Regions from separate parts of the Lacrimispora indolis DSM 755 genome, predicted to be linked through region 3. Evidence: riboswitches for the same ligand, from Rfam matches in the RefSeq annotation. Region 3 holds a riboswitch; each other region holds the start of a gene.
The links. A riboswitch is a leader RNA that binds a small molecule or an ion and turns the genes downstream of it on or off. The one in region 3 is predicted to bind thiamine pyrophosphate.

Region 1 (7,350 bases), 2.5 Mb from region 3:
ATAAAATGATCCACCGTTATTCCAGGATCATGCACATCTGCTCCCAGGTGGAAGCGGACATCACCCCTGACCGGGATGGGTTTCATGCCATTGAGGCGGTCCTTCCTGCAGGCACCCTTTCCGGGGCGCCGAAGATCCGGGCCTGTGAGATCATAGAAGAGCTGGAAACAGAGCCAAGGGGCATTTACGGAGGTGCCCTGGGCTACATTGATTTTACCGGGAACATGGATACCTGCATTGCCATACGCATGGCGGTAAAGAGTCAGGGAAAGGTATACGTTCAGGCGGGAGGCGGCATTGTGGCCGACAGCGTTCCGGAACGGGAATACGAAGAATCGGAAAACAAGGCAAAGGCCGTGATCCGGGCCATTGAAACAGCGGGGGAGGTAAATGACTGATGATTCTTTTGATCGATAATTATGACAGCTTTTCCTACAACTTAGTCCAGATGTTTGGCGGCTTAAATCCTGATATCAGGGTCATACGAAACGATGAGATGACCGTGGAAGAAATAAGGGACCTCTCCCCCAGCCATATCATCCTCTCCCCAGGTCCCGGCTATCCAAAGGACGCCGGCGTGTGCGAGGACGTAGTCAGAAATCTTTCGGGAACAGTCCCTATCCTTGGGGTATGTCTGGGACACCAGGGGATCTGCGAAGTATTCGGCGCAGAGATCACACATGCAAGGAAGCTGATGCACGGAAAGCAGAGCCTTCTCACCATTGATGTTTCTGATCCCATCTTTTTCGGGCTTCCGGAACAGATTCCGGCAGCCAGGTATCACTCTCTTATCGCAGCAAAGGATTCCCTTCCTGATTGTCTGACCGTTATCGGGTCCGACGATATGGGGGAAGTCATGGCGGTAAAGCATAAGGAGTATCCCCTTTACGGACTTCAGTTCCATCCGGAATCAATCCTGACGCCAAACGGGATGACCATACTTAAAAATTTCTTATCCATTCATATAAAGGAGGCAGATTAAATGATTCAGCAGGCAATCCATGAAGTAATCACAGGGCAGGATTTAAGCTTTGATGCTGCAAAAGAGGTGATGAACGAGATCATGAGCGGGGAAACCACTCCTGCCCAGATGGCCGCATTTTTAACAGGGCTTCGGATGAAAGGGGAAACTATTGACGAGATCACTGCCTGTGCCACGGTCATGCGGGAAAAGGCTTTAAGGCTGGAGCCGGATTTTCCTGTCATTGATATCGTGGGCACCGGCGGCGACGAAGCAGGGACCTTTAACATCTCCACCACCACCGCATTTGTGGTGGCCGCAGGGGGAGTTCCTGTGGCAAAGCACGGCAACCGCAGCGTTTCCAGCAAAAGCGGGGCTGCCGATGTGCTGGAACACCTTGGGGTGAATTTAAACCTGACGGCAGAACAGTCGGGAGAAATATTGAAGAAAACAGGCATGTGCTTCCTCTTCGCCCAGGCTTACCACTCTTCCATGAAATACGCGGGGCCGGTGAGGAAAGAGCTTGGAGTGCGGACCATCTTTAACATCTTAGGGCCTCTCTCCAATCCTGCAGGAGCCACAATGCAGCTTCTGGGGGTTTATGACAGAAAGCTGGTGGAACCTCTTGCACAGGTATTAAGCAATCTGGGTGTCAAGCGGGGCCTGGTGGTATGCGGAGATGACGGACTGGATGAAGCCACTGTCACAGGTCCCAGCCACGTATGCGAGATCCGTTTCGGAGAACTGACGCCTTATGAGATCACGCCGGAGGAGTTTTCCTTAAATCGCTGCAGCCTTCCTGAGCTGGTGGGCGGCACGCCTGCCCAGAATGCCCAGATCACCAGAGACCTTTTAAACGGAAAACTCCACGGGCCAAAGCGGGATATCATCATATTAAACTCTGCCCTCAGCTTATACCTGGGAATCGATGACTGCACCATTTCCCAGTGCATAGAAAAAGCGGCTGATCTCATTGATTCAGGGAAAGCCGCCAGAAAGCTTGAGGAGTTTGTAAAAATGACCAATGAGGTGCTTTTATGATACTTGACGCCCTTGCTGCTGCCTCTAAAAAACGGGCGGAGGCGGCAAAAGAGAAAATCCCAATGAAAACCATGGAAAAACTGGCGTTTGAATCCTTGGAAAAGACAAAGGAGAGCAAGCTTTCCTTTGAGCAGAGCCTGGCCTCTCCCGGCATTTCCTTTATCTGCGAGGTAAAGCGGGCTTCTCCTTCAAAGGGACTCATTGCCCCTGAATTTCCCTATGTGGAGATCGCAAAGGATTACGAAGCGGCAGGGGCTGATGCCATTTCCGTCCTCACGGAACCGGAATACTTTCTGGGAAACAACAGCTACTTAACAGGGATCAGCCATGAGGTAGGGCTCCCCCTTCTCAGAAAGGATTTTACGGTGGATCCCTACCAGATTTACGAGGCAAAGGTCATAGGCGCTTCAGCGGTTCTTCTCATCTGCGCCCTCTTGGATACAAAGGCCCTGGAAGAAGGACTAAAGCTGTGCAAAAGCCTTGCCTTAGGCGCCCTTGTGGAGGCCCATGATGAAGAGGAGATCCATTCCGCGCTGACCGCAGGGGCCAGGATCATTGGAGTGAATAACCGGAATTTAAAAACCTTTGAAGTGGATTTTAACAATTCCCTCCGCTTAAGGAGCATGGTCCCCTCTGATGCGCTTTTTGTGGCAGAAAGCGGAATTAAAACAGAAACAGACATCCGCCTCCTGTCAGAAGCCGGGGTCAATGCCGTCCTGATCGGGGAAAGCCTCATGCGTTCCCCTGATAAAAAGGAAATCCTGGACGGTTTTAAGAGGGCAACACAATGAATTCGGAAAAAACACGGATCAAACTATGCGGGCTGACCAGAAGGGAAGATATCCTGGCGGTAAATGCATGGAGACCTGATTACATTGGCTTTGTATTTGCCCCCGGAAAACGCCGCCTCACAGGACGGGAAGCTTATGAGCTGAAAAAGCTGCTGCTGCCGGAAATACCGGCGGTAGGCGTTTTCGTAAACAGCCCCATGGAGGATATTATGGCCCTGGCAGAGAATAAAACCATTGATCTCATCCAGCTTCACGGGGATGAGGACCGGGATTACATCCAGGAATTAAAAAAACGCATGGCTCCCGGCATTCCCATCATAAAGGCCATACGGGTCCGGCAGGCACAGGATATGAAGGATGCCCAGGACCTTCCCGCAGACTTCCTGCTTTTTGACACTTATACAAAAGGTGCTTACGGCGGCAGCGGAAAGACCTTTGACTGGTCCATGATACCGGACATCAAAAAACCCTGGTTCCTGGCCGGAGGCATAGACGCTTCAAACATAAAGCAGGCAATGAAAACTAAGGCCTTTTGCCTGGATTTAAGCAGTTCCGTGGAAACGGACGGCAAAAAGGACCCTGAAAAAATAAAAGATATCATACAAACAGTAAGGAGTGGAAATCCATGTCAAAAGGAAAATTTGGACAGCACGGCGGACAATTTGTCCCCGAAACGCTGATGAACGCAGTAAATGAGCTGGAAGAAGCTTATGAAAAGTACAGTCATGACCAGGAGTTTTTAGCAGAGCTTTCAGACCTTCATAAAAAATATACCGGAAGGCCTTCCCTGCTCTATTATGCAGAGCGGATGACTGAGGACTTAGGCGGCGCAAAAATCTATTTAAAGCGGGAGGATTTAAACCATACCGGTTCCCACAAGATCAACAATGCCCTGGGCCAGGTCCTTCTCGCTAAAAAGATGGGAAAGACCAGAGTCATCGCTGAAACAGGAGCCGGTCAGCACGGAGTTGCTACCGCTACCGCTGCTGCTCTCATGGGAATGGAATGCGAGGTTTTCATGGGCAAAGAAGATACGGACCGCCAGGCCTTAAATGTGTTCCGCATGGAGCTTTTAGGCACAAAGGTTCACGCTGTTACAAGTGGTACCCAGACCTTAAAGGATGCGGTCAATGAGACCATGAGGGAATGGACCAGCCGGGTAGCTGACACCCATTATGTCCTGGGCTCTGTCATGGGTCCTCACCCCTTTCCAACCATTGTAAGGGATTTCCAGAGCATCATCGGCAAGGAGGTCCGCACACAGTTAGAAGAGGCAGAAGGAAAGCTTCCTGACGTGGTGATCGCCTGTGTGGGCGGCGGAAGCAATGCCATGGGAATCTTCCATGAGTTTGTAAACGAGCCTTCCGTAAAGCTCATAGGCTGTGAGGCTGCGGGCCACGGCATTGAAACAGGAAAGCACGCTGCCACCATTTCCACCGGGTCTCTTGGAATCTTCCACGGCATGAAATCTTATTTCTGCCAGGATGAATACGGACAGATCGCCCCTGTTTTCTCCATTTCCGCAGGACTTGATTATCCGGGCATCGGACCGGAGCATGCGGCTCTTTATGACTCGAAAAGAGCCACTTACGTCCCGGTTACGGACCAGGAGGCAGTGGAAGCCTTTGAATACTTATCCCGTCTGGAAGGGATCATTCCGGCAATTGAAAGCGCCCATGCAGTGGCATACGCCAGAAAGATCGCTCCTTCCATGGGAAAGGAGAACATCATTGTCATCAATTTATCCGGGAGGGGCGACAAGGATGTTGCCGCCATTGCCCGCTATAAGGGGGTTGAAATCTATGAGTAGAGTAAGGGACGTATTTTCTAAGGGAAAGGCATTCATCCCGTTTATTACGGCAGGAGATCCTGACCTTGCCACCACTGAAGAGCTGGTTCCGGCCATGGCTGAAGCCGGAGCGGATTTAATTGAGCTTGGAATCCCCTTTTCCGACCCAATTGCAGAAGGGATCGTGATCCAGGAAGCTGATATGCGGGCCCTGGCATCAGGAGTTACCACGGATAAGCTTTTTGACTGCGTAAAACGGATACGGAAAAAAACCGATGTTCCCCTGGCTTTTATGACTTATATCAATCCTGTTTTCGTATATGGAAGCGAACGGTTTTTAAAAAATGCGGCGGAAAGCGGCATTGACGCCCTGATCGTGCCGGATATGCCTTTTGAGGAGAGAGAGGAACTGCTGCCCTTCTGCAGGAAATACGGAATTGAGCTGATTTCCCTCATCGCCCCCACTTCCAAGGAGCGCATACGGGCCATTGCATCAGAATCGGAAGGATTTATCTACTGCGTTTCTTCCATGGGCGTGACCGGGGTGAGGGCTGAAATCAACACAAATATCGGAGAAATGGTTTCCCTTGTAAAAGAGACAAAGGACCTTCCCTGCGCCATCGGCTTTGGCATCTCCACGCCGGAGCAGGCAAAGGAAATGAGCAAAAACGCGGACGGCGTCATTGTAGGAAGTGCCATTGTGAAAATAGCCGCAAAATATGGAAAAGGCTGCGTGGAGCCTGTCTGCGATTATGTAAGGGAAATGAAGGCAGCCATTTCCGGCTGACAGCCGGTTTTGGATGTTTTCCTTGACAAGACTAAAACAGAATGCTACACTAATGACCACAAGAGGGAGCTCGTAGGCGGGCTGAGAGGAAGTAATCAACTTCGACCTTTATAACCTGATTTGGGTAATGCCAACGTAGGGATTCATACGGGACAATTGTATTTTCCGAGCCTATACCTGTTGGTATGGGCTCTTTTTGCGTGAGCAATAAGCCGGACAAATATGCCAGCATATTCATCCGGCAGATTCCCTTACAATCCCTCCGTTAATCAAAAGGAGGAACAAAGATGAATTACACCACACAAATGGATGCCGCAAGAAAAGGCATTCTCACAAAAGAACTGATGGAAGTGGCCGGGCAGGAACAATGGGAGCCGGAAAAGCTTCGGGAGCTGGTGGCCCAGGGAAAAGTCGCCATTCCGGCCAACAAAAACCACACCTGTTTAAAGCCCAGCGGGATCGGATCCATGCTGAGGACAAAGATCAACGTGAACCTTGGGACCTCCAGGGATTTAAATGACTTGGAAATGGAGCTTCAAAAAGTAAAGGATGCAGTACATATGGGGGCGGAATCCATTATGGATCTAAGCTCCTTTGGAGATACCCGGAAATTCCGCAGGAAGCTGACCGGGGAATGTCCGGCTATGATCGGCACGGTTCCCATCTATGATGCGGTGGTTTATTACCACAAGCCACTTCGGGAAATCACTGCCGAAGAATGGATCCGGATCGTGGAAATGCACGCGGAAGACGGGGTGGACTTTATGACCATTCACGTAGGGATCAACAGGCAGACTGCCAGAAGGTTCAAGGAGGCAAAACGGCTGACCAACATCGTTTCAAGGGGAGGCTCTATCATCTTTGCGTGGATGGAAATGACAGGGGAGGAAAATCCCTTTTATGAGCATTACGACCGCATTCTGGAAATATGTCAGAAGCATGATGTGACCTTAAGCCTTGGAGATGCCTGCCGTCCGGGTTGTATTGAAGACGCATCGGATATATCCCAGGTGGAGGAGCTGGTGACTCTTGGGGAACTGACAAGAAAAGCCTGGGAAAAGGATGTGCAGGTTATTATTGAAGGTCCCGGCCACATGCCCTTAGACCAGATTGCAGCCAATATGAAAATCCAGCAGACCATCTGCAAAGGAGCACCTTTTTATGTTCTGGGGCCTCTTGTCACAGATATTGCGCCGGGCTATGACCATATCACTGCAGCCATCGGAGGGGCCATAGCTGCTGCTGCCGGAGCGGCCTTTCTCTGCTATGTGACTCCTGCGGAGCATTTGAAGCTGCCGGATGAAGCAGACGTAAAGGAAGGGATCATCGCTGCCCGGATCGCCGCCCATGCGGCGGATATTGCAAAGGGCATCAAAGGCGCCGGGGAATGGGATCATAAGATGAGCGATGCCAGAAAACGGCTGGATTGGGAAACCATGTTCCAGCTTGCCATTGACCCGGAAAAGGCCAGACGCTACCGGGCCATGTCAAAACCGGAAAAGGAAGATACCTGCTCCATGTGCGGCAATTTCTGTGCCATGAAAAATATGAACCGGATTCTTGACGGGGATATTGTAGATATTTTTGATGAATGACATAGCTTATCCGAACTTGTAACCCAAGTGAGGATAAAAGGGGCGTTCTATTTCTAAGCGGATATTCGCAATGACCATGGGGCACAGCGGCCCCGTACCATTTGGTGGGCACCCCGCTTTGCAACTGATTTGGTTTAATTACATAAACAGGAGGAATTTTCATGAATGATCAAATACCATCAACAATTTATAACAGTTCTTCTGCAAGTTCAAAAGTGCGGTTGAAAAAACTGGTGATCAGCGGAATGCTGACAGCTCTTACCGTTGCCCTCTCCGGTTTTTCCATCCCTGTGGGAGCGTCCAAATGCTTCCCGGCACAGCATCTGGCAAATGTTCTGGCAGGAGTGTTTCTAGGGCCTGTATACGGCATTTCCATGGCTTTTGGC
Region 2 (7,350 bases), 2.9 Mb from region 3:
GGAAACCGGCTGACTATCGTCTCCGGCTTCTCCTGCCTGAAAAGCAGATGCCTCCGATAAGGAGATCCCTGACTTTTGGTCTTCCCGGCTTCTGCCAAAGCCGTAGCAGATACCTGCGGCTATTATACACAGGGCAATCAGAGCGATTTTTATTTTCTGATACTTCATGATATCCCTCCTCTTACAAAATTTCCCAAAAAAGGATACCATCTTCAGCCTATGTTACTATTCTACCTAAAGAAATAGGTAAATACAAGCACTATTTCCAAATTAATTAAATATCATGATTCCGATGATGGCAACCACAGCACCGATCAGCTTTTTCCATTCAAATCCCACTTTTTCAACGCCGAATAAACCGAACAGCTCCACGGCATAGGCTACGATGATCTGGGATACTACGATAAGCAGAGCCGCTTTGGCAGGTCCTAAGGTTCCCATGCTCTTCACTACCGTATAGGTGATAAATGCGCCGATAACACCACCCAGCAGCATGTATTTGGGCTGCACATCTAAAAGTCCGGAGATGCCATCCCTGCCGGAAAAATACCACAGGATGAGACAGGTCAAAAATGCCGTCAGCTGCACCCAGCCTGTTGATACCCACATGCTGGTTTGTTTTGTCACCCCTGTATTTAAAACTCCCTGAATGCTCATAAGCGCACCTGATATGAGTGCAATAATAAAGCCTGTCATAAAAACAACCTCCGTGTTTCCATTTTCTTTTTACTAGGTTGCACTTTATTTGCATTTTTATTCTGATTTTACTTTTTGATGCGGCTTGACAAGCTTATGGATTTGCGTTATACTCACAGCGAAATCAAATATCGTATACACGCTAGGGGAGCCTTAGGCTGAGATCGGAATAAACCGAACCCTCACTACTTGAACCGGATAATGCCGGCGTAAGGAAGCATCATTACTCCCCTCCTGCGCGCGCAAAGGAGGATTTTTTATGTCATTTTTTCTAACTTACTCTGCTGAAAACGAAGAGTATTTACTACAACCGGCCGGATACGGGCTGTTAATTATTCTGTTGGCGGCCATCCTTTTTGCCCTGCACCTTCTGGGTAAATCCGCCTCAAAATCCAAGGCCATGCAGACCCGCCAGCTGGTTTACTGCTCAGGTGCAATGGCTCTTGCAATGGTAACTTCTTTTATTAAATTTGCGTCCCTTCCCTTCGGCGGCTCCATCACTCTGTTTTCCATGCTGTTCATCTGCCTGATCGGCTATGTTTACGATGTAAAAACAGGAATTATGACCGGCGTGGCATACGGAATCCTGCAGTTTATTACAGAGCCCTATATTTTTGCCCCGCTCCAGGTTCTTCTTGACTATCCCCTGGCCTTCGGCGCCCTTGGGCTTTCCGGGCTGTTCAGCAATAAAAAACACGGTCTTGTGACCGGGTATGTGGTGGGTGTAGCGGGCCGTTACATATGCCACGTCCTTTCCGGATATATATTCTTTGCTTCCTATGCTCCGGAAGGCATGAACCCCATGGTCTATACTCTGGGCTATAATGCCACCTACATCCTTCCGGAACTGATCCTGACCGTTGTGATCCTGTATCTCCCTCCCGTGCTGGGAGCCATCGGGCAGGTGAAGCGGCAGGCTGTTAATGGGTAAGGAAATAAAACGTACTCTTTTGTAAATCAAAAACAAGCGGTATGGAAGGATCGGTAGGCTTCCATGCCGCTTGTTTCATTATTTTATTTTATAAGTGCAGCCAATACCAGATGCCTTGCCAGCACAGCCGTTGTCACCGTTCCAACTCCTCCTGGTACCGGAGTTGCCATGGAAGCAGTCCCTTCCAGGGAATCAAAATCCACATCCCCGCAAAGTTTTCCGTTTTCGTCCACATTGATTCCCACATCAACCACCACGGCATCCGCTCCCACATAAGAGGCATCCACCATTCTGGCGCGCCCGGCTGCTGCCACAAGGATCTGGGCATTTTTACAGGTTTCCTTTAAGTTTTCCGTGCGGGTGTGACAGATGGTCACCGTTGCATTTTCCTTAAGCATCAGCATGGACAGAGGGCGCCCCACTACCATGCTTCTTCCCACAATGGCCACCCGCTTTCCGGTCAGAGGGATATCACTGGACTTTAAAACCTCCACCACTGCCTCCGCCGTACATGGGGCAAATCCCGTATCATCGCCTGCAAATACTTTGGCGATATTTTCAGGAGATATGCCGTCCAAATCCTTTCCAGGATCAATCATGTGCTCAATGTCTTTTTCCCTGATCTGCTTTGGCAGAGGGCGCAAAAGAAGGATGCCGTCAATATCCGGATTTTCATTGATTTTTGCAAACTCCTCCTTAAATGCTTCATCAGTTATATCCTGGGGAAAGGCAAAACTTTCCCCCTGCAGGCTAAAGCTTTCCATTTTCTTTAAAGCTCCCCGTTCATAGGATAAGTCGTCTGGCCGTTCTCCCACCCGCACAATGGCAAGCTTTGGAGTTTTTCCTTTTAAGCCGGCCAAAAGTCCTTCCACCTGTTCTTTGATTTTTGCAGACACAGCTGCACCTTTTAAGGTTATCACGTTTTTTCTCCTCCTTATTCTGCCTTTAATGCAGATTCCACCTTTGCATAAATGGCGTCAGCCTTTCTGGTCCCGTCCTCTGCCAGCTTATCCGCCCTGGCCTGAAGCTGTCCGGCCTTTTCCCGCTGCTTCATGGATCCTGTATTAATGGAAACATTCATCTTTGCTCCCAATAAGGCGGAACGGATAAACTGCACGCCAACGCCTACGTCACTGACAGCCAGGCGGCTTCCCTTTTCAGCCAGAACCTCCATGATATCAAGGGCTTCCAGGGCCCGTTCCATGACCATGAGAGGGACCAGGCTGGCAGCCAGGAGATGGTTTTCCAGGACTTCAGCCTTATGTCTTTTTTCTTCCTCTGTGCCGGTTGGAAGGCCGTATGCGGCAGCCAAAGGAACAAATACCACTTCATCTTCATCCGCAAGCCTTAAAAATTCGCTTTTTAAAGCTTCCAGCTTTTCAAGAAATGACTGCATTTCTTCTTCCACGTCGGCATACCGCTTTTTGCCAAGGGTTAAGTTCACCACCATTTCTCCCAAAGCCGCTCCTATTGCACCGCCAAGTCCTGCCGCTCCGCCGCCGCCCGGGGTGGGGCTTTTTGAAGATAATTTTTCAAGGAATGTGTGAATTGTAAAGTCCTGTATCATAACTATTGGTCCGCCTTTCCATACCGCATTTTATTTTCCATTATTATATAAGGGTTTCCATAAAAAAACAAGTTTAACTTGTCAAGGAAAACAGTCAATGCTATGATTGTCAAAAATAGTCAAATCCCCGGTTAATCTCTGTTTTTAAATGAAAAGGAGCATGAAATGAAATATCCTCCCTTGACCCTTGGCTGGTTTTTATATGAAACCCCCATTGATAATCTGGAATTCATCGGAGAAGATGAAGCTCTTCATAAAACCATTACCGGTATCAGTGTACTGGATAATCCTGACGGTGTAAAATGGATCAAAAAGAATGAAATCGTTCTTACAACGGGTTACATCTTTTATAATGATTTTGAAATCCAGAAAAAAATAATTGCGGATCTCCATGCCATTGACTGTACCGCTTTCTGCATTAAGGTCAAACGCTTTTTTGACAGGATTCCCGATTCCCTGATCGAAGAAGCCGCCAAGTATGGACTTGCGCTTGTTTCGGTGCCTTTTTATCACGGTTATTCCAATATCATAAACGTAATTAACGAAAATCTCATTGAGCAGAAGATTTTAAAACAGCAATTCATCCTCAGAGAAGCAGAAAAATTTCATGAATCCTTTTTTAATAAAGAAGGAATTATGAAAATGCTGGAGCGGATATCCAATTATACCAATTCCATGGCAATGATCACAACAACATCTGATTTTCCCATATATTACCGCATTCCGCCAAAAGAATACGGGGATTTTTCCAGGATAGACAAATTGCAGGTCCAGCCTTCCAATTCTCTGCCTGAAGAAAGACAAAAGGAGCACGCCAGAAAACGCAATTTTTACTGCAATGACACACTCCTCACGTTTCATGCCTTTCTGCTTCCCGACAACAAGCATTACTTATGCATTGACATCACCCAAAAAGAGATCGACGATACCACCCTGGAAGTCCTTAAGCAGATATTCTCTGTTCTTGCGCTGGAGCTCACCTCCATGCAGATCCAGAACAGGGCCTTTTCCCAAAAAAATTATTATGATTCTTTTTTCTATATGCTTACGGATATTAAAAACAAGTCCATTGAGGAAATACGTCTGGTCTGCGACGCCTATTCCTTTCCCATTGACTTAAAAAAGGTATGCATCACCCTGGAATGCCAGTCAAAGGAAAGCAAGCTGTTCCGCAGCCTGTACAATGCCGTAAACCAGAGGCTTATCCATTTAGCCCATAAATACTTTTTATGCCACAGCGAAAACCACATTGTTATTTTTCTCCTGTATCCGAAACAAACGCCCAATGTGGAAGCCCTCTCACTGGCCAATCAGATTGCCCTGCAGCTGTCGGATTATTTAAAGGATTACCAAACCTTTTTCAGACTGGGGATCAGCCGGTGCCACACTTCCTGTGCCTCCATTGCAAAGGCATATGAAGAAAGCCTGCAGACATTGCATCTGCAGACCTCTGACCGCCAAACTGCCTCCATTCATTCTTATACCAGGCAGTTTGCATTTCATCTTTTAAACCAGCTGACCTCTTATGAACGGGAAAAAATATACCAGGATACTGTCAGCATCCTGGTTATCTATGATTCCGAAAATAAAGGGGAGCTTCTTGGGACCCTTAAGGCGTATTTGGAAAACTCCTTAAATCTCACGGAAACCGCCCAGAAGCTTTTCATCCACAGGAATACCCTGACTGCCCGGCTGTCCTCCATCAAAAAGCTTCTGTGCTGCGATATCACTTCCATTGAGGACATTTTCCGCCTGTATTTGGGAATCTGCGCCTGGGAGCTGCTTAAAAACACTTAAAGTCTAGGCATCGTCGTCGCATTCATTGCCCGTGCCAAGGGTTTGAAAGTGTTCCATATTTCCATACAGATACTGGATCCGCTCAAATTCCGTTTCATCGTAGAAGCTGCATTCTCCCCGGCCGTAGGCCTTTGCAACCTCCAGCATGAATCTGGCCGCCTCTTCACAATCCGTGATATGGGTGGCACCGGTCGCACAGCCTGCCACCGGCGCCTCTGTGGTTATGGCAACTCCGATCACAGGCGCTTTAGTGGCGGTTGCCGGCTGAAGAATGCTGTTCAAATGATACAGCCCGTTTCCATAAGGCGTGATATCCTGCTGGGAAAGGGCGTATACATAAGGCAATTTCCCTGTTGTGGTCTGCATCAGATCCAAAATGCTCTCGGAAACCCGCAGTATGTATCCTTCCTTTACGGTAGGAGAGACGGCAAAGCCTCTGTTGTTGATGATCCTGTTTCCCTTTGTGGTATCAACGGATAAAATGGCATCCAGCTCCTCTGTCACCTCTTCCTGATTCACCTGCGCCATATTCACCGGAGAATCCATAAACGGAACCGGCTTGTGCTCCCTTGTGGGTGCATCCGGACAGATATGGGTGGATATGAAAACATCCCCGTCCAGACAGTCCCCTTTATTCTGCATATCCAGAAGCTTTGCTGCCAGGGATAAGGCGATAAGGGCTCCGTCCCCGTCGGAAACAAAACCGATCCTCTCCGGTCTGGCTCCTAAGCCTCCCAGCCTTCCCAGCAAGCCGATAGTTGGGGCATTAAAGCCCTTTCCCTTTCCTTTCACTCCGGGAATCCTTACCTTGATCATATCTGTTTTTCCCTTTTGTCCCTCCAAGGTATACACCTCCACATCAGCATCCGGCCTGATGGTTTTTAAATACTCCTTTACCGTCTTTCCGCTGGCATAGCTGCTGTCAAGTAAGTCATGTACCTCTATCAATTGCTTCATCAACATTGCGAATCCTCCAAAAATTTATTTTTGCAAAAGCAGTTTTCAGACACGCCCTTGGCAACTGCCCGCAAGGTGTTTCACTGAATTTCCATAAGATCACAAATAGCCCCTATATAGGTTTTGGCAGCCGTGATCACGTCCTGGATCTGGACCGTTTCATTATAGGAATGAATTCCCACCGTATTGGAAGGCCCGAACTGGATGGTGGGTATGCCCAGCATCCGGTAATCTCTTGCATCGCTTGACGCCCACTGGTAGGCAGGTATGACCTCTTTTCCCAATAATTCTTCCGCATTTTTCTTAAATGCCAGAACAATTGGGGCCTCATGGTCAGTGAAGTTGGCCTCACTCTTATAATGAAGCTCGTACTCCACTCCCTCTGCTCCGCCGGCCTCTATCACACGGCCTAAAACCTCTTCGATCTCTTCCCTGCGGACTCCGATTGGCAGCCGCACATCCACAGTTGCCTCACAATAATCGGGAACCATATTGTGCCTGGTTCCTCCTTTTATCTGGCCTATATTTGTGGTCACATGATCAATGACCCTTCCTAATCCGGGAATGTTGTTTTCTTTCTCCGCAAGCATCTGGGAGTCTTTTAAGGGTTTTTGCTGCCTGTCCGTAAAATGTCCCTTTATTTCCGTCAGCATGGAAACATGGGGCAACACCCTGGATAGTTTTAAAATGGCATTCTCCCCTTTAAAATTCCCCAGGCTTCCATGAGCCGACTTTCCAAAGGCTTTTAAGGTCAGAAGCAGGCCTCCCTTCTGCCCGATCTCAATGGTGTTCATGGAGGTTGGCTCCGCTACCAGACAGGCATCGGCGTGATCCGCATATCCATTGGCACACAGCCACTGAGTTCCGAACTGGCCTCCGCTTTCTTCATCGGAAACAATGTGAAGCCTGATGTTCCCTTTTAAGGGAACGCGCTTCCTTGCCAAAAGGGAAAGGGCAAATAAGACACCGGCCACCCCTGCTTTCATATCAGAGGTCCCTCTGCCCAAAATCTGGGTTTCCGTGATCTGGCCGGAAAAGGGATCAAACTCCCACTGGCTTAAGTCTCCGGCAGGCACCACATCCACATGGCCGTTCATGATCATGGAAAAGCCTGCCTCACTTCCGATCTCTGCCACAATACAGGGATAATCCGGATTGCACCCTGTCTCTTGATATTTGATCCCGGCTTCCTTCAGAAATGCTTCCACATAATTGATCACATCCCTTTGGGTTCCGGTAGGATTTTCGCTTTTTATCTGAATCAGTTCAGATACCAGCCTTATTAATTCTTCTTTATGTTCATCCACATATTGCAAAAGTTCCTTTTTCGTCATCCCATAATCCTCCGTTTCCGGTTTACTCTTTTTCGTATAAAAAGCAGGCTACCTGGTGTCCTTCTTCT
Region 3 (7,350 bases):
ATCGAATTTATCTGTCTTTTGAATACTGCTTTGGCCGTAGCGTTTTGCGTGCGGTCCATAGAAATAACAATGTGTACAGCCATCACTTATTTTATAACAGCCTGTCCATGGTTCCCAATTCATAGATTTCCTCCTTACAAATGTTCCTGTCATCCCATATATTCTAGGCAATTAAAACGACGGCTTTATTTTACCAAATCCGCCATGTATTTATATATCAAAGCACAATTCATACTGTTTCACAGCTTCAACTGTTTGCAAGCTCTTCCTGACTCAGGCGCGTTATTTGATATAAACCACAGGACGAAAGCTGAATAAGCAGCAGAATCCCATAGTGATTGGATTCCATTCCTAACAAAACAGGTGTCATAGAGGCTCCCCAAAGCTCCGCAATTACAGCGTTTCCATCAAATGCAAGCGACAATGTTCCGCAAGCATCAGGCATGAGCGTATATTGATCTATAAATGTATCTCTCTCTGGAAAAACAATGTTGTAATAGAGAATATATTTTCTCATACTTATATGTGAGGGAAACATATTGAATTGCTTGTTATTATTGATAATCAAATCATTTCCCCCTCATTTTTTATAGCGGATATAACGTTGTTGGTAACTATTTCTGCCTGTGTTTTTTTAATCGATTTTTTAATATTAAATCCACGCTGTTTATATTATATGACCAGTTGTTAAACACATCAAGGGCGCTGTTCAAAATGCATTTTCCGTCTTTCCTGCTTTTTTACAGTCTGAGCGGTCGTTTCAAAAGCCCGCAAAGTTTCATCCCCCTTCCAAATGCCTTATAATCTCCTTCTTATATCCAAAGAATTCCTCTGAAATATTAAAATCCTTTCTCCTTGGTTTCGGTTCCCTGATGATGATCTCTTTCGTGATCCGTCCCGGAGATCCGGTCAGAAGGCATATGCGGTCTGACAGAAGGATCGCTTCGTCAATATCGTGAGTGATAAAAAGAGTGGAAAGGTGAATGTCTTCCATCACCTTTAAATACCATTCATGCACTCCCCGCTTTGTCAGCATGTCAAGAGCGGAAAAAGGCTCATCAAGAAGAGCCACGGAATTAGAAAACAAGTAAGTTCTTAGAAGAGCCGCCCTCTGCCTCATGCCGCCGGACAGCTGGGAGGGATACTGCCTTTCCGTCCCCTCTAAGCCAAACAGCTTAAAATATTCTCCTGCCTTTTCTCTGGCTTCCTTTTTCTTCATACCTTTAATGAGAAGGGGAAGGGCCACATTGTCCACAATGGTACGGTAAGGCAGCAAAAGGTCCTTTTGCAGCATATAGCTGACAAGTCCCGGCTTTCCGGTGATCTCTTCTCCATCCAGATACACATGCCCCTCATCGGGCAGGGAAAGACCGGCAATGATGTGAAACAGGGTGGTCTTCCCCCCTCCGCTGACTCCCAGAAGGGATACCAGCTCCCCTTCCTTAAGCTCTAAGGATACTCCTTTTAAAACAGTCTTGCTATCAAAGGATTTTGTTATGCCTTCCGCCTTTAACTGTGCCATGAGGCCCTCCTGAACGTTTTATTTCTGAAAGCAATGAGCCGGATGCAGGGATGAATCCATTCCTGCATCTGGCGAATGGATTCCGCAAAAGTCAAATCACCCGCAGCTTACTGGGGCAGATAATCGTTTGTAAATCCGGTATTTTCCGGAAGCTGAGGATCTGAAAGGCCGTTTTCATTCAGCCAGTTATAAAACCGGTTCCACCGCACCGGATCAATATATCCCCATACATCCACATCAGCCTGATACCGGTCCGCTAAGTATTTCTGGCTTTCCATCACCAGCTTTTCATCAAGCTCCGGCGCTGCCTTAAGCAAGATGCCGGCTGCCTCTTCCGGATCCTTTTGCGCGTCCTCATATCCCTTGCTTAAAGCGTTTAAAAAGGCCCTTGCAGTCTCCGGCTCTTCCTTTAGGAATTCATTTCCGGCTATTACCACCGGCGTATAATAATCAAACACCGGATTCAAATCTGCAAACTCAAAGTAATTTGTATCAAGGCCTTCCACTTCCATCTTTACGCCAGCCCATGCATAAAATATCCATATGGCATCCACTGTCTTTGACTTTAACGCGGAAACTTCATCCGTAACGGTACTTGGAACCAGCTGCACCTTGGAAAAGTCTCCTCCGTCAGCCTCTGCCACGTCCTTGATCATGGCTTTTTCCACGGGAAGATCCCAGGTGGCGTATTTCTTTCCTTCCATTCCTTTCGGAGATTCCATTCCCTCTCCTTTTCTGGAAATAATGCCGGAGGTATTATGCTGGATAACAGCTGCCACCGCTGTGATGGGAAGGGCATTTTCCCCCACCAGAGCCGGAGCCATGGAGTCCTGGAAGGACATACCAAACTGGGCCTTTCCTGAGGCCACCAGCACCTCAGCCCCATCCTCCGGCGGCTGGACGATTTCCACCTCAAGTCCTGCGTCTTTAAAGTATCCCTTTTCCTGTGCCACATAAAGCCCGGTATGATTGGTGTTTGGAGTCCAATCCAGAACAAAGGTCACCTTTTTCAAATTCGGTGTTTCTTCATTCACCGCCTGTTTACCCTTTCCTCCACAGGCAGTAAGGGATGCCGCTAAAATTGCTGCCATAAAAATCATCAAACCTGTTTTTTTCATCATTTCCTCTTTCCTGCCCTGTTATTTGGGCATAAAGGTATACCCGAAGGGTGTTTCCTCTTTCCTTTCACTCTTCCCATGGCATGCATTTCTTTGAAAGCATGTCCACGCCTTTCATGAGAAGAAGGCTGACTGCGGATATGAGAAAGATGACCGCAAACATCTTATCAAAAGCAAAAGATTTTTTCACCCTGGTCATATAAACACCCAGTCCGCCAAAGCCTCCCAGCCATTCAGAGATGACAGCTCCCACCACCGCGTAGGAGACTGATATTCTGAGGCTGGCAAAAAACTGCCCCATGGCCCCAGGAAGCTTGATATAGCAGAATATCTTCAGTCTTCCCGCTCCCATGGATCTTAAAAGGTTTACTGCATCAGGATTTACCGATTTAAATCCTGTAAGCAGGCCCACTGTAATTGGAAAAAATGTGGTCAGCACGATCAGGATCACCTTTGGAGCCGTTCCATAGCCGAACCACAACACCAGAAGAGGTGCAATGGCCACCGTCGGAACTGTCTGGGTCAGGACGATCAGGGGATAAAAGGCCTGATAAAGTCCGGTAAAGTGATCCATGATCACTGCGATCACAAAGCCGGTCCCCACTCCCAGAAAAAGCCCTAAAAATGCCTCAAGAAGGGTGATCCCCCCATGGAAGGCCAGAACCGGAAATTCCGTTATAAAGGCCCTTCCAACGCTTATGGGAGAGGGAAGGAGATAACCGTCCACAAGACCAAGAGCGGTTATCAGCTGCCACAAAATCAAAAGCCCGAGGACCGCTGACCAGGACCAGAGCCTACTTGTGATGTTTTGTGACTTTCTTTTCAATGGTAAGTACCTCCCCTTCCGGCCGGTAGGTGACTTTGATATACGCGGCAACAGAGGGAGCACCTGCCTTGACGGCGATGTGCTGACATTCCTTAACAATGTCCATCAGTTCATCATAATCCCCTTCAATGGCGGTTTCAAAAGGTCCTACATAATAGTTCAGTCCTGTGCTTTTGATATAATCGATCACCTGGTCAACAATGCGGATCAGCTCCTCATCATTCTTTGCCTCAGGCAATGTCTGGATTGCTACGCTTGCATTCATGTCTTTTCTCTCCTTTTATCGTTTATAGAAACCAAAAACCCGTCCGGATATCCGGGCGGGTGAACAGGCATGGCCTGAAGGCTTCCTACGCTGGCATTATCCAGATCAGGTTACAGGGTTTCAAGCAATTCTGCTTTATCTCAGCCGGACTTTCTCCAGCACCCCTTTCAGTTTTCATTGCAAGTATACATCAGGGAAACGTGAATGTCAATCCCGGCTTCCTAAGACAGCAGATTCTGCATGCTGCTTAAACTGATCCCCAGAGTGGAGGTATTATGAAGCAGCGCCGATACGGTTGGGGGCATGACCCCTCCCACTCCCAGAAGAATAAGGCCCGTATTAAAGCCCACAATGCTCCGGTAATTTTTATGGATCCGCTTCATTAAGCTGTCGCTTAACAGCTTCAAGGTAACGATTTCATAAAGATTGTCCGCCGCAATGGTGATATCCGCAATTTCCCTGGCGATCTCAGCACCGTCACTGATGGCAATCCCCACATCCGCTGCAGAAAGGGCAGGCGAATCATTGATCCCGTCCCCCACCATGATAACCACATTTCCTGATTCCTTTTCCCGCTCTATAAAACGGGCTTTTTCCTCAGGGAGGACCTCTGAATAATATTCATCCACGCCTACTCTGGCGGCAACCGCCGCTGCGGTCCGCTCGCTGTCTCCCGTCATCATGACCGTTTTCCATATCCCTGCCTTTTTAAGAGAATTTACCACTGCCGCGGCCTCCTCCCGAAGTGGATCTTCAATGCAGATCACTGCCGAAAGCTTCTGGTCAACAGCAAGATAAAGGTGAGAGCAATCCTCTGGCAGGCTTTCAAATTTTTCCTGATAAGCCTCATCCACCTTGCAGCCTTCATCCTCAAAGATAAAATGATGGCTTCCAATGACCACCTTTCTGCCGTTTATGGACGAAGCAATGCCGTGTGCCACGATATACTCCACCTTGGAATGCATTTCCTCATGCTCCAGCCCTTTGTTTCTGGCAGCCGTCACCACTGCCTTTGCCATGGAGTGGGGAAAATGTTCTTCTAAGCAGGCTGCGATCCGGAGCATTTCCTCCGGACTCTCTTCTCCAAAGGTCACCACTTCCTTCACTGTCGGCCTTGCTTTTGTAAGAGTTCCGGTTTTATCAAAGACAATGGTCACAGCCTCTGCCACTGCCTCCAAATATTTTCCTCCCTTAACGGTAATGTGGTACATTCCTGCCTCCCGGATGGCTGAGAGGACAGAGATGGGCATGGCCAGCTTTAACGCACAGGAAAAGTCCACCATCAGTACGGAAAGTGCCCTTGTCACGTTTCCAGTAAACAGCCAGGTAAGGCCCGTCCCCATAAGAGTATAAGGCACCAGTTTATCAGCCAGATGACCGGCCTTGCTTTCCAGGGAAGATTTCAGCTTTTCTGATTCTTCAATCATGGTAACGATCTTTTCAAACCGGGTGGAACCGGAAACCTCCCGGACCTTAATGGTCAGTTCTCCTTCCTCCACCACGGTCCCGGCATACACATATCCGTCCTCCTCCTTTTTCACCGGAAGAGCTTCCCCTGTTAAGGAAGCCTGATTCACCATGGCTTCCCCGGAAACCACGGCTCCGTCAAAGGGAATGACATTTCCCATATGCACCACTACCTCATCCCCAGGTACAATGGAGGCGGCTTCCACCAGAACTTCCTGTCCGCCGCTTAAAAGCCAGACCCTGCCCACATTTAAAGACATGCTTCTGGCCAGATCTCCAACGGATTTTTTATGGGTCCATTCCTCTAAAAGCTCCCCGATCCCAAGCAGGAACATGACAGAACCTGCTGTTTCCAATTCTCCCCGCACCACAGATACACCGATGGCAACGGCATCTAAGACCGCCACTTCAAGCTTTCTTTTTAGAAGGGACTTGATTCCCCTGATAATATATTTCAAGGACTGGAACCCGATATGGAACATCCTTAAGGGTCCGGGAATGAAAAGCTTCCTTGCCACGCGCATCACCACTCTGCCCACAAGCTTCTCCTGATACATGGCATTCAGCTCACGTCCGGAATGTTCGATCACTCCTGCAGGCACTTTGACAGAATCATATTGAAAACATTTTAAGGCTTCCAGAATTTCCGCTCTGGTGCCAGCGTAGGAGATGACCGCATCTCCGGTGCGCTCATAGACTTTCACTCCGGTCACATTTTTCAAGCTGTGAAGGTAATACAACAAAGTATCGGCTTCCCGGCAGGTCATTCGCGGCTGGGAAAGGCGGACCCGGAGCCTTCCTGATATTTCATGTTTAATGATAAATTTCACATCTGATCCTCCCTACAGAAAACGGGGCCCTTCTCTTCTTCGGCCCCGCTCTCCCATTTTCTTTTGTTCTCTATTAATCCTCGCCACTGCTATCTCCTGCAGTTTCCGCTTCCTCTGCAGCCTCAGCTTCCTTTGCGGTCCGCTCTTCATTGATCTGCTTTGCTTCCGCAAGGATATCCTCTGCGTTTTCCTGAACCAGGGTGGCCGTTTTCATCACACAGTCCTTTGCCCGCAAAACAGCTGCTGTGCAATTAGTGTAGACCTTTTTCGCATCCTTACTGGAAAGAAGCTTGACTCCCGCTGTTCCAAAGAGCACGCCTCCGGCAAAGATTCCTGCCTTTTTAAGCTTTAAAATATCCCACATCTCTCGTATCCTCCTCTGTACTTCCAGATTTTCCCTTTTGTAGTTTCATCATATCAAGCATGCTTTCGCCAGTCAAACATAATTCCATTTATTGATAAAATTTATCAATTATCGACGGTTTTTGTCACCTGATCCCAATGTTTTAATGCCAACGCCCCGATCACCGGATCGTACATCACTCCCAGATTCTTTTCAATTTCTTCATAGCAGTGATCCATGGAATAAGCGCTCCGGTATCCCCGGTCCGATGTCATGGCATCAATGGAATCGCAGATGGCTATAATCCTTGCTCCCAAAGGGATCTCCTCTCCCTTAAGACCTTCCGGATATCCTTTTCCGTCAAAGCGTTCATGATGATACAGGACAATATCCTTCAGTTCCTTTAAATGACGGGACTTGCTTAAAATATCAGCTCCTATTCCGGGATGCCTTTTCATGGCCGCCCACTCTTCTTCGGAAAGCTTTTCCGGCTTATTTAAAACGCAATCAGGAATCCCGATTTTTCCAATGTCATGAAGGTGGGCGGCTATATGTATCTTCTCTATTTCCTTTTTATCAAGCCCTAAAAACTCAGAAAGGGCCAGCGCCATATCGCTCACCCTTTGAGAATGCCCCGCGGTATAGGGGTCTTTGGCATCCAATGCACTCACAATGCATTCGATGATTTCATGATAATCAACGCTGCCTGAACATAATTCTAATTCTGGTCCGCTATCCATACTCTCTATACTCGTTCCTTTAGTTAGTCAATGCTAACTCCATATTAAATGCAATCAGCATTCTCACATTCACAGGGCCTTACTATAATAGAAGATATTTTCTGACCATCTAAATATCCGCAGGCAGTAAGCCCTGCCTGAACCACCTGGTTCCAGTTCTTGGCGGAAAGCTGATAAGTGGTCTCATCGTCTAAAACCACTGTACACGCCTCCTCCATGGGACAGGTATCCGAATAAAC
Region 4 (7,350 bases), 2.7 Mb from region 3:
GGGCCGGCTTTTGCCGGTCCTCTTCGATTTTGCCCCGCAGGCGGTTAATGTACACCATAATGGCATTATCGTCCACAGCTACGCTGTTTCCCCACACATGCTCGTAGATCATATCTTTTGTAAACACCTGGCTTGGATGCTTTAAGAACAAAAGCATCAGACTGCTTTCTTTGGAAGAAAGAACAATCTCTTCTCCGTTTTTATAAAACCGCATGGTGGAAGTATTGTAAGTAAAAGGTCCGCATTCCAGGAGATCCGAGCTGTCCAGCACCTGATTTTTATTTCGGCGGATCAGTGCCTTTACCTTGGCTCCGAGGACCAGAGGGCGGAAGGGCTTGGTGATGTAATCATCTGCACCCAGAGACAGACCGTAGAGAGAATCGTAATCCTCGTTTCTTCCGCTTATGATCATAACAGGAGTCTGGATGCCCTGGCTGCGCAGCCGTTTGATTACCTCAAAGCCTTCCATATCACCCAGCATGACATCCATGAGGATCATGTCATAGGTATGGTTCTTAAGATAATTCAGTGCCGTAAGTCCGCTGTCCGCGATGGTAGGTTCCAAATCATTGCTGTGCATGACTTTTTCCAATAACTTACAAACAGCCGGATCGTCATCTACAATTAACACTTTATCAGACATAGCTTCCCCCAAATTAATATTTATGTAGAAACAGATCGAAATAAATCTAAAATTATTATAATATTAACCCGGAGACAAGTCAATGAGGAACAGGCAATCAGAGGATGGATTCATGAACAAAATAAACGGGAATAAGAGATATGGAGCGGTATTTATGTCTTGTGCCATGGCAGCCGTACTGCTTATTTTCTGCTGTCTTGTATTCAGTATCTGGAAGGAATATAAAGAAGCGATCATAGACAATCAAAAGAAACAGATGATTCTGACGACCCAGTGCATTGGGGAGAGTTTAAAAATTTTTATTGAAGACTATCAGGCGGATTTAAATACCTTATGTTCCATGGAAGATGAAAATCTAAAAAAAGCCGGAAGAAAGGATTGGTCCCTGCTTCAGGATTATGTGACTCATCACAGCCGGTTTGTTTATGATGTCATTTTAGAGGATGAAAACGGAGAGCTGTTAGAAAGCATCAATGGTTATGGGGTTAAGTCAACTTATTCCGTCACAGAGATCAGCCCTGGTGTGAGCTTTCGGCAGTGCAGACTGGAAAATGGGGAATTGTACCTGATCTTAAAGAAAATGCTTCTAAACGGCAGTTCAATTTCCATTGTTTTAAATGAAAAGAAATATTACAAGTCTCTGGTATCCAATATTCGTCTGGGAACCAACGGATATGTGGTGATCAAGGATTCAAAAGGTATTATCCTCATTCACCCTCAGGAAAGCCAGTGGGGAATCAATGTGATTTCAGGCCGGCAGGAGATGTTTCCCAATAAGGATTTGACCAGCCTGCAGCAGATGATAGAAAAGCAGAACAGAGGAGAGGCAGGTGTCTCCGAGTATTATTCCTACTGGTGGCTGGACCCGGGGGTTCCGGAAGTAAAAAAGATCAGCGCCTATTCTCCTGCTGTCATAGGGGACAGCTTTTTGGTAGTCAGTGCAGTGATCGACTACAATGATATTTATATCCCGGTTGCAGCTGGATTTTTCAAGCTGGGCCTGGTATTTTTCGGAATTGTTGCAGTGGTTCTCGGAATGGTATTTTATATTGGGGATTTGCGGGTCCAGAAAAGAAAGGATACAGAAGAAATCGCCTATTTGTGGGAACTTAATAAGATTTTAGAAGAACTGCATCAGAGTGAAGAAACAATTGCCCATCAGCAGAGACTGCAGGTTATGGGAACCATGACCGGAGGCATTGCCCATGAGTTTAATAACCTGCTGACACCGATCATGGGATATGCCGAATTGCTGATGCTTGACCTTCCGAAGAATTCAGAGGGATACGACAGCGCATCGGAGATTTATGAAGCCTCCGGAAAGGCAAAAGAAATCATCCAGCAGATCTCATCCTTAAGCAGAAAGAATATGGAAACAGCCTTTAAAAATATAAATGCCGCGAAGGTACTGGGACGTGCCATAAAAATGGTAAGCTCCGTATGTCCGCCTCATGTGCACTTAAAGAAAGAAATAAACTTATCAGGGGAATGCTTTCTGGGAAACGAAACCCAGATGAATCAGGTCATATTAAATATCTGCGTGAATGCCATCCATGCAATCGGCCACAGGGAAGGAAATATAACCATCACGGCGAACAAGGTAGGAAAGGAGGATTTAAAGCAGTACAAGTTTTCAGCCGTTCCGGAAGAATGGAATCATTATATCCGGATTGATATTGCAGATGACGGGGAAGGCATGAGCAAAGAGGTGCTAAAGCAGATTTTTGACCCGTTTTTCACCACAAAGAAAAATGGGAACGGAACGGGACTGGGACTGTCTCTTGTGGAGCAGATCGTTCATTCCCACAAAGGATATGTTTTCGCGGAAAGCAGGCAGAGAGAGGGCAGCGTTTTTCATATTTATTTTCCTGTGAATGAGCAGAAGGAGCAGGAAGGGCAGCTGGAAACAGAGGAGGAATGCGGAGATATCTTAAGGCTTCTGGTCATCGATGACAATCCAAAGGTATTAAGGCTTCTGGAAAAGAATTTCAGCAGGCTGCATGTGCCATTGATGTCCTGTATGGACTTTGAAGAGGCCAGAAGGATTTTAAGGGAACAAGAAATGGATGCCATTGTGACGGAGCATTATATTGGAGGGAAAAGCGGAACGGATTTCTGCATGTCTCTTCAGGGTCAATATCCGGATGTGATCCGGATCATTATGACAGACCGGGTGACCAAAGAAATCCTTGAAGCAAAGAAGAGGAAAATCATCGATGAGTACATAGATAAACCGGTTTCCGACTCATCTATTTTAAAAGCGGTAAAGATTTGCAGGGAATGGGTATAACAGAAAAGCCGAATCTTAACAACTTTTAATTTTTCTCTTAAAGAAATGAAAGAGAGAAGGAGGAAGAGTGTAAGGTTGGGCTTTTATACTGCTCCTATAAATAAAAAGAATAGAGGAGGAAGAAAACATGAATGAGACAATGCTTGCATTATTAGGATTTGCAACCATTATCATGATCATTGTTTTGTTGCTGAAAAATGTTACTGTTCCGGCACTTGCATTTATCGGAGTATCTACCATAAGTGCCCTGATCCTGGTTTTAACCGGAACCTTTACAGTCAGTGAAGTTGGGGATTTTATTAAGAAAGGGGTGTCCGGGGTGCACTCCACGGCTGCGTTGTTTATATTTTCCGTGCTGTTTTTCGGAATTATGACTGATGCAGGAATGTTTGACCGCATCATAAGCGCCCTAATGAAAAAAGTGGGTAACAATGTGGTTGGAGTGGCATTTATGACCTGCATCATCGCCATAATCGGCCATTTGGATGGAGGCGGTGCCTCCACGTTCCTGATCACCATTCCGGCAATGCTGCCGGTTTATAAGAAATTAAAAATGCGTCCCACAACTCTGCTTTTAATATGTGTCACCTCCATGGGCGTCATGAATCTGCTTCCATGGGGCGGCCCGACCATGCGTGCGGCCTCTGTATTGGAAATAGAAGCCAATGTCCTGTGGATGAAGCTTTTGCCCATGCAGGTGGTGGGCATTGGAGTTGCTATGTTTACCGCGTTTTTCTGGGGAATTGTTGAAAAGAAACGAGGGGCCGGAATCAACAGCACCCTGGCCATAGAAGATACCGAGGGGCTGGAAGAAAGCGCTTCTGCGGCTGATACCGGAGAACTGGTAAGGCCGAAGCTGTTTGCCTTCAACGTGATTTTAACATTGTTTATCATTGTTTGTCTTGTTTTCCTGCCGGTGCCGTCTTATTATATGTTTATGATCGGCTGTGTCATTGCCCTTCTGGTTAACTATCCGGGTGCAAAAATGCAGAATAAGATCATCAAATCTCATGCGGGCCCTGCGCTTATGATGGCTTCTACCATTCTTGCTGCCGGTGTATTTTTAGGAGTGCTGGAAGACAGTGAGATCATGAATCACATGGCCAGTGTACTTGCTGCATTTATACCCCAGTCCATGGGCCGTTTCTTACCGCTGATCATCGGAGTGCTGTCCGTACCTCTGACTTTGATGTTCTGTACGGATTCCTATTTCTATGGCCTTCTTCCGGTCCTGATCAGTGTGGGAAACAGCTTTGGCGTAGATCCTGTGCATATAGCAATTGCCATGGTGGTATGCCGCAACTGCGCCACCTTTATAAGTCCTGTTGTACCTGCCACATTCTTAGGGATAGGCCTGGCGGGTGTGGAGATCAAAGACCATATTAAGACCTGCTTCCTGTGGATATGGGGAGTGAGCTTTGTTTGCCTGACGGCCGGTCTTTTACTTGGTGTACTGACCCTTTCATAGAATTCTGATAATAAAATCCAAATGGAAAAGGCGCTGGAATTAAATTCCGGCGCCTTTTCCGTCTGGATTAAGAAACTGCGGCCAGTTTGCCGCAGGTAATATCCATGACAAAACCCTGGATAATTACATTGGATGGCATGAGGGGATGGGTTTTAAGTAAGGAAACAGATTTTTGAACGGAGCGTTCCGTGTTTTCTAAGCCCTGGAACCAGGAGTCAAAGTCCACCCCATCCTCTTTCAGTTTTTGTATGGTATTCCAGGCAATACCCCGGTTAAGCAGGTGTGTGATGATGATTTTGGAGGATATGACAGCTGCTCCGCAGTCAGTATGGCCGATAACCATGATTTCTTCCACACCGAATTCCAGAATTGCGATGAGAAGGCTGCGGATTGTGCTGTCAAAAGGATCTAAAATCACGCCGCCTGCATTTTTTATCAGCTTTACATCTCCGTTGTGAATACCAAGTGCGGCGGGCAGCAGCTCCACCAGCCTGGTATCCATGCAGGTTAATATGGCAAGCCTTTTTCTGGGATACTTGTCTGTGACAAAGGATCTATAACCATTGGTGCTCACAAAAGTATCATTGTACTTTAATATTTCTTCAATCATAATCTGCCTCCTTTTTCTTTTATTAAAACAATAATAAAGAAGAAACCTTAATAAAGGATAACAGACTGCCTTAATGTTTATTTAGCTTGCTGCCTTTTAAAACTTTCCAGGGATTTCCTTACCGCCAGAAATAAAAAAGGCGAAAAAACGGATATACCGGAAATTCTGTTGACATCCCGGATTTTCTGTTTTATACTATATACGTCAAAAGAGGAGCTTATGTAATAGGCTGAGAGGAAGTTATGAACTTCGACTCATATACCTGATTTGGATAATGCCAACGTAGGGACGGACGCTTAAGGAATTATTGCGGAAGGTGCTGCGGGCATTTTCCGCTTTTTTATTTGACGTACAATCGGATAGGATTTTTATTGTGAGTGAATGAAAGTTCACGAAGGGGTACACCACCGCGGGTGTATTTCTTTGTGAACTTTTTTTTTGAAAAAATCCTGCCATACAAGAGAGGAGGAATAAGACATGGTTATGGTTAACGGAAAGGAGCAGGGGCTGTCAGAAGAGATCCTGGTTTCAGAGTTGCTGGAGCTTATGGGCTATCAGGCAGACCGGGTTGCGGTAGAGCATAACGGCCGTATGGTTTCCAGGTCCAGACTTTCGGAAACAACTATAAGGGATGGAGACATCCTGGAAGTCATCAGCTTTGTAGGCGGCGGCTGATTACAGGAATGCAGCGGGGACTTTCAGAAAGATTAGAATAAAAGGGAGTTAACATGAAACTGGAACATGGAATTTTAAGCAAACCAGAAATTCAGGAAGCACTAAAAAAGCGTCATTCCCCGGAGGTTCAGGAGAAATTGAATCAGGCCAGAGTGGCAATAGCAGGCCTGGGAGGACTGGGCTCCAATGTAGCCTTTGCCCTTGCCCGTATCGGTGTGGGACATATGCATTTGATTGATTTTGACAGAGTGGATATCAGTAATCTGAACCGACAGCAGTATTTTATCCATCATATCGGAATGTATAAGACGGATGCTCTTAAGGAAGAGCTTAAGGCAATAAATCCTTATCTGGAGATTTCTGCGGATTGTGTAAAAGTAACAGAGCACAACCTACCCGGGTTATTTGAATCAGAGGATATCATCTGCGAAGCGTTTGATGTGCCGGAAATGAAAGCCATGCTTGTGAACGGCGTAATGGAGCATTTCCCGGATAAAAAGCTGGTCTCAGCATCGGGGATGGCAGGATACGGGGACAGTAATGAGATCCGTACCAGGAAGATAAGCCGGAATTTTTATCTTTGCGGCGACGGAATGTCAGAGCCGGGGTACGGAAACGGGCTGATGGCTCCCAGGGTGGCAATCTGTGCTGCCCATGAGGCCAATATGATAACCCAATTGATTCTTCAGCCGGAATTATAAAAAAACAGGAGGGAAATAAAATGAATCCTATAAAAGAAGATAAGCTGGTAATCGGGGGTTTTGAATTTACATCCAGGTTCATCCTGGGATCGGGAAAATACTCCCTGGATTTAATCCAGTCGGCCATAGAAAGGGCGGGAGCAGAGATCATCACCCTGGCTCTCCGGAGAGCCAATGCAGGGGGAACGGCGAATATCCTGGATTACATACCCGAAGGCATCACCCTTCTTCCCAATACATCAGGGGCGAGAAATGCAGAGGAGGCCGTACGGATCGCCCGTTTGGCAAGGGAAGCAGGAAGCGGGAATTTTATAAAAATTGAAGTGATCCATGATTCCAAATATCTGCTTCCGGATAATCAGGAAACCATAAAAGCAACGGAAATCCTGGCAAAGGAGGGATTTATCGTTATGCCTTATATGTATCCGGATTTAAATGCGGCAAGGGATTTGGTAAATGCCGGGGCTTCTTCCATCATGCCGTTAGGTGCCCCCATCGGCTCCAATAAAGGCTTATGTACCAAAGAGTTCATCCGTATTCTCATTGATGAGATCGATCTGCCAATTATTGTGGATGCAGGCATTGGAAAACCCTCCCAGGCATGTGAAGCCATGGAAATGGGAGCTGCTGCGGTCATGGCCAATACGGGGATCGCCACGGCCGGGGATATTCGGCTTATGGCAGAGGCCTTTAAAAATGCTGTTGAGGCAGGCAGAAAGGCTTATCTGGCCGGTATGGGCCGGGTCATGGAAAAGGGCGCCAGCCCTTCGTCGCCCCTGACCGGATTTTTACGGGAGTAAGGAGGAAATCATGAGTACGGAATCTTATAACAACGAAAGCATTTTAAATGAAGAAATCAAAGAATGGCAGAAAAAAAACCGGATCGACCATATGACCTATCTGCCGGATATGGAGGTTTTGCATTCAGACATACAGGACCGGGTGATAAAGGCCATGGAAAGC

Region 1: it holds a riboswitch for thiamine pyrophosphate, as region 3 does, so the genes downstream of both, thiC (phosphomethylpyrimidine synthase ThiC) here and K401_RS0102355 (thiamine-binding protein) in region 3, are expected to answer to the same signal.
Region 2: it holds a riboswitch for thiamine pyrophosphate, as region 3 does, so the genes downstream of both, thiT (energy-coupled thiamine transporter ThiT) here and K401_RS0102355 (thiamine-binding protein) in region 3, are expected to answer to the same signal.
Region 4: it holds a riboswitch for thiamine pyrophosphate, as region 3 does, so the genes downstream of both, thiS (sulfur carrier protein ThiS) here and K401_RS0102355 (thiamine-binding protein) in region 3, are expected to answer to the same signal.

The regions. Positions count from the first base shown of each region.
Region 1 covers NZ_AZUI01000001.1:2,939,277-2,946,626, reverse strand. Annotated here, with positions in the region: gene K401_RS0114135 (anthranilate synthase component I family protein) at 1-398, shown strand, start outside; gene K401_RS33580 (anthranilate synthase component II) at 398-982, shown strand; gene trpD (anthranilate phosphoribosyltransferase) at 983-2,002, shown strand; gene trpC (indole-3-glycerol phosphate synthase TrpC) at 1,999-2,793, shown strand; gene K401_RS0114115 (phosphoribosylanthranilate isomerase) at 2,790-3,473, shown strand; gene trpB (tryptophan synthase subunit beta) at 3,419-4,603, shown strand; gene trpA (tryptophan synthase subunit alpha) at 4,596-5,369, shown strand; TPP riboswitch at 5,422-5,528, shown strand; gene thiC (phosphomethylpyrimidine synthase ThiC) at 5,657-6,964, shown strand; gene thiW (energy coupling factor transporter S component ThiW) at 7,126-7,350, shown strand, end outside.
Region 2 covers NZ_AZUI01000001.1:3,360,946-3,368,295, reverse strand. Annotated here, with positions in the region: gene K401_RS0116120 (helix-hairpin-helix domain-containing protein) at 1-168, opposite strand, end outside; gene K401_RS0116115 (DMT family transporter) at 271-696, opposite strand; TPP riboswitch at 831-929, shown strand; gene thiT (energy-coupled thiamine transporter ThiT) at 956-1,627, shown strand; gene K401_RS0116105 (bifunctional 5,10-methylenetetrahydrofolate dehydrogenase/5,10-methenyltetrahydrofolate cyclohydrolase) at 1,711-2,547, opposite strand; gene K401_RS0116100 (cyclodeaminase/cyclohydrolase family protein) at 2,562-3,194, opposite strand; gene K401_RS0116095 (PucR family transcriptional regulator) at 3,360-4,991, shown strand; gene K401_RS0116090 (DUF1177 domain-containing protein) at 4,995-5,954, opposite strand; gene K401_RS0116085 (M20 family metallopeptidase) at 6,029-7,282, opposite strand; gene K401_RS0116080 (ABC transporter ATP-binding protein) at 7,305-7,350, opposite strand, start outside.
Region 3 covers NZ_AZUI01000001.1:486,955-494,304, forward strand. Annotated here, with positions in the region: gene K401_RS0102330 (DUF5131 family protein) at 1-123, opposite strand, end outside; gene K401_RS0102335 (hypothetical protein) at 248-568, opposite strand; gene K401_RS0102340 (ABC transporter ATP-binding protein) at 779-1,522, opposite strand; gene K401_RS0102345 (ABC transporter substrate-binding protein) at 1,630-2,640, opposite strand; gene K401_RS0102350 (ABC transporter permease) at 2,708-3,466, opposite strand; gene K401_RS0102355 (thiamine-binding protein) at 3,435-3,731, opposite strand; TPP riboswitch at 3,797-3,907, opposite strand; gene K401_RS0102360 (heavy metal translocating P-type ATPase) at 3,953-6,028, opposite strand; gene K401_RS0102365 (DUF6110 family protein) at 6,102-6,392, opposite strand; gene K401_RS0102370 (HD-GYP domain-containing protein) at 6,497-7,111, opposite strand; gene K401_RS0102375 (transcriptional repressor) at 7,156-7,350, opposite strand, start outside.
Region 4 covers NZ_AZUI01000001.1:3,159,783-3,167,132, forward strand. Annotated here, with positions in the region: gene K401_RS0115205 (response regulator transcription factor) at 1-643, opposite strand, end outside; gene K401_RS0115210 (ATP-binding protein) at 726-2,933, shown strand; gene K401_RS0115215 (CitMHS family transporter) at 3,061-4,401, shown strand; gene K401_RS0115220 (beta-class carbonic anhydrase) at 4,469-5,011, opposite strand; TPP riboswitch at 5,209-5,318, shown strand; gene thiS (sulfur carrier protein ThiS) at 5,489-5,686, shown strand; gene thiF (sulfur carrier protein ThiS adenylyltransferase ThiF) at 5,740-6,387, shown strand; gene K401_RS0115235 (thiazole synthase) at 6,408-7,187, shown strand; gene thiH (2-iminoacetate synthase ThiH) at 7,198-7,350, shown strand, end outside.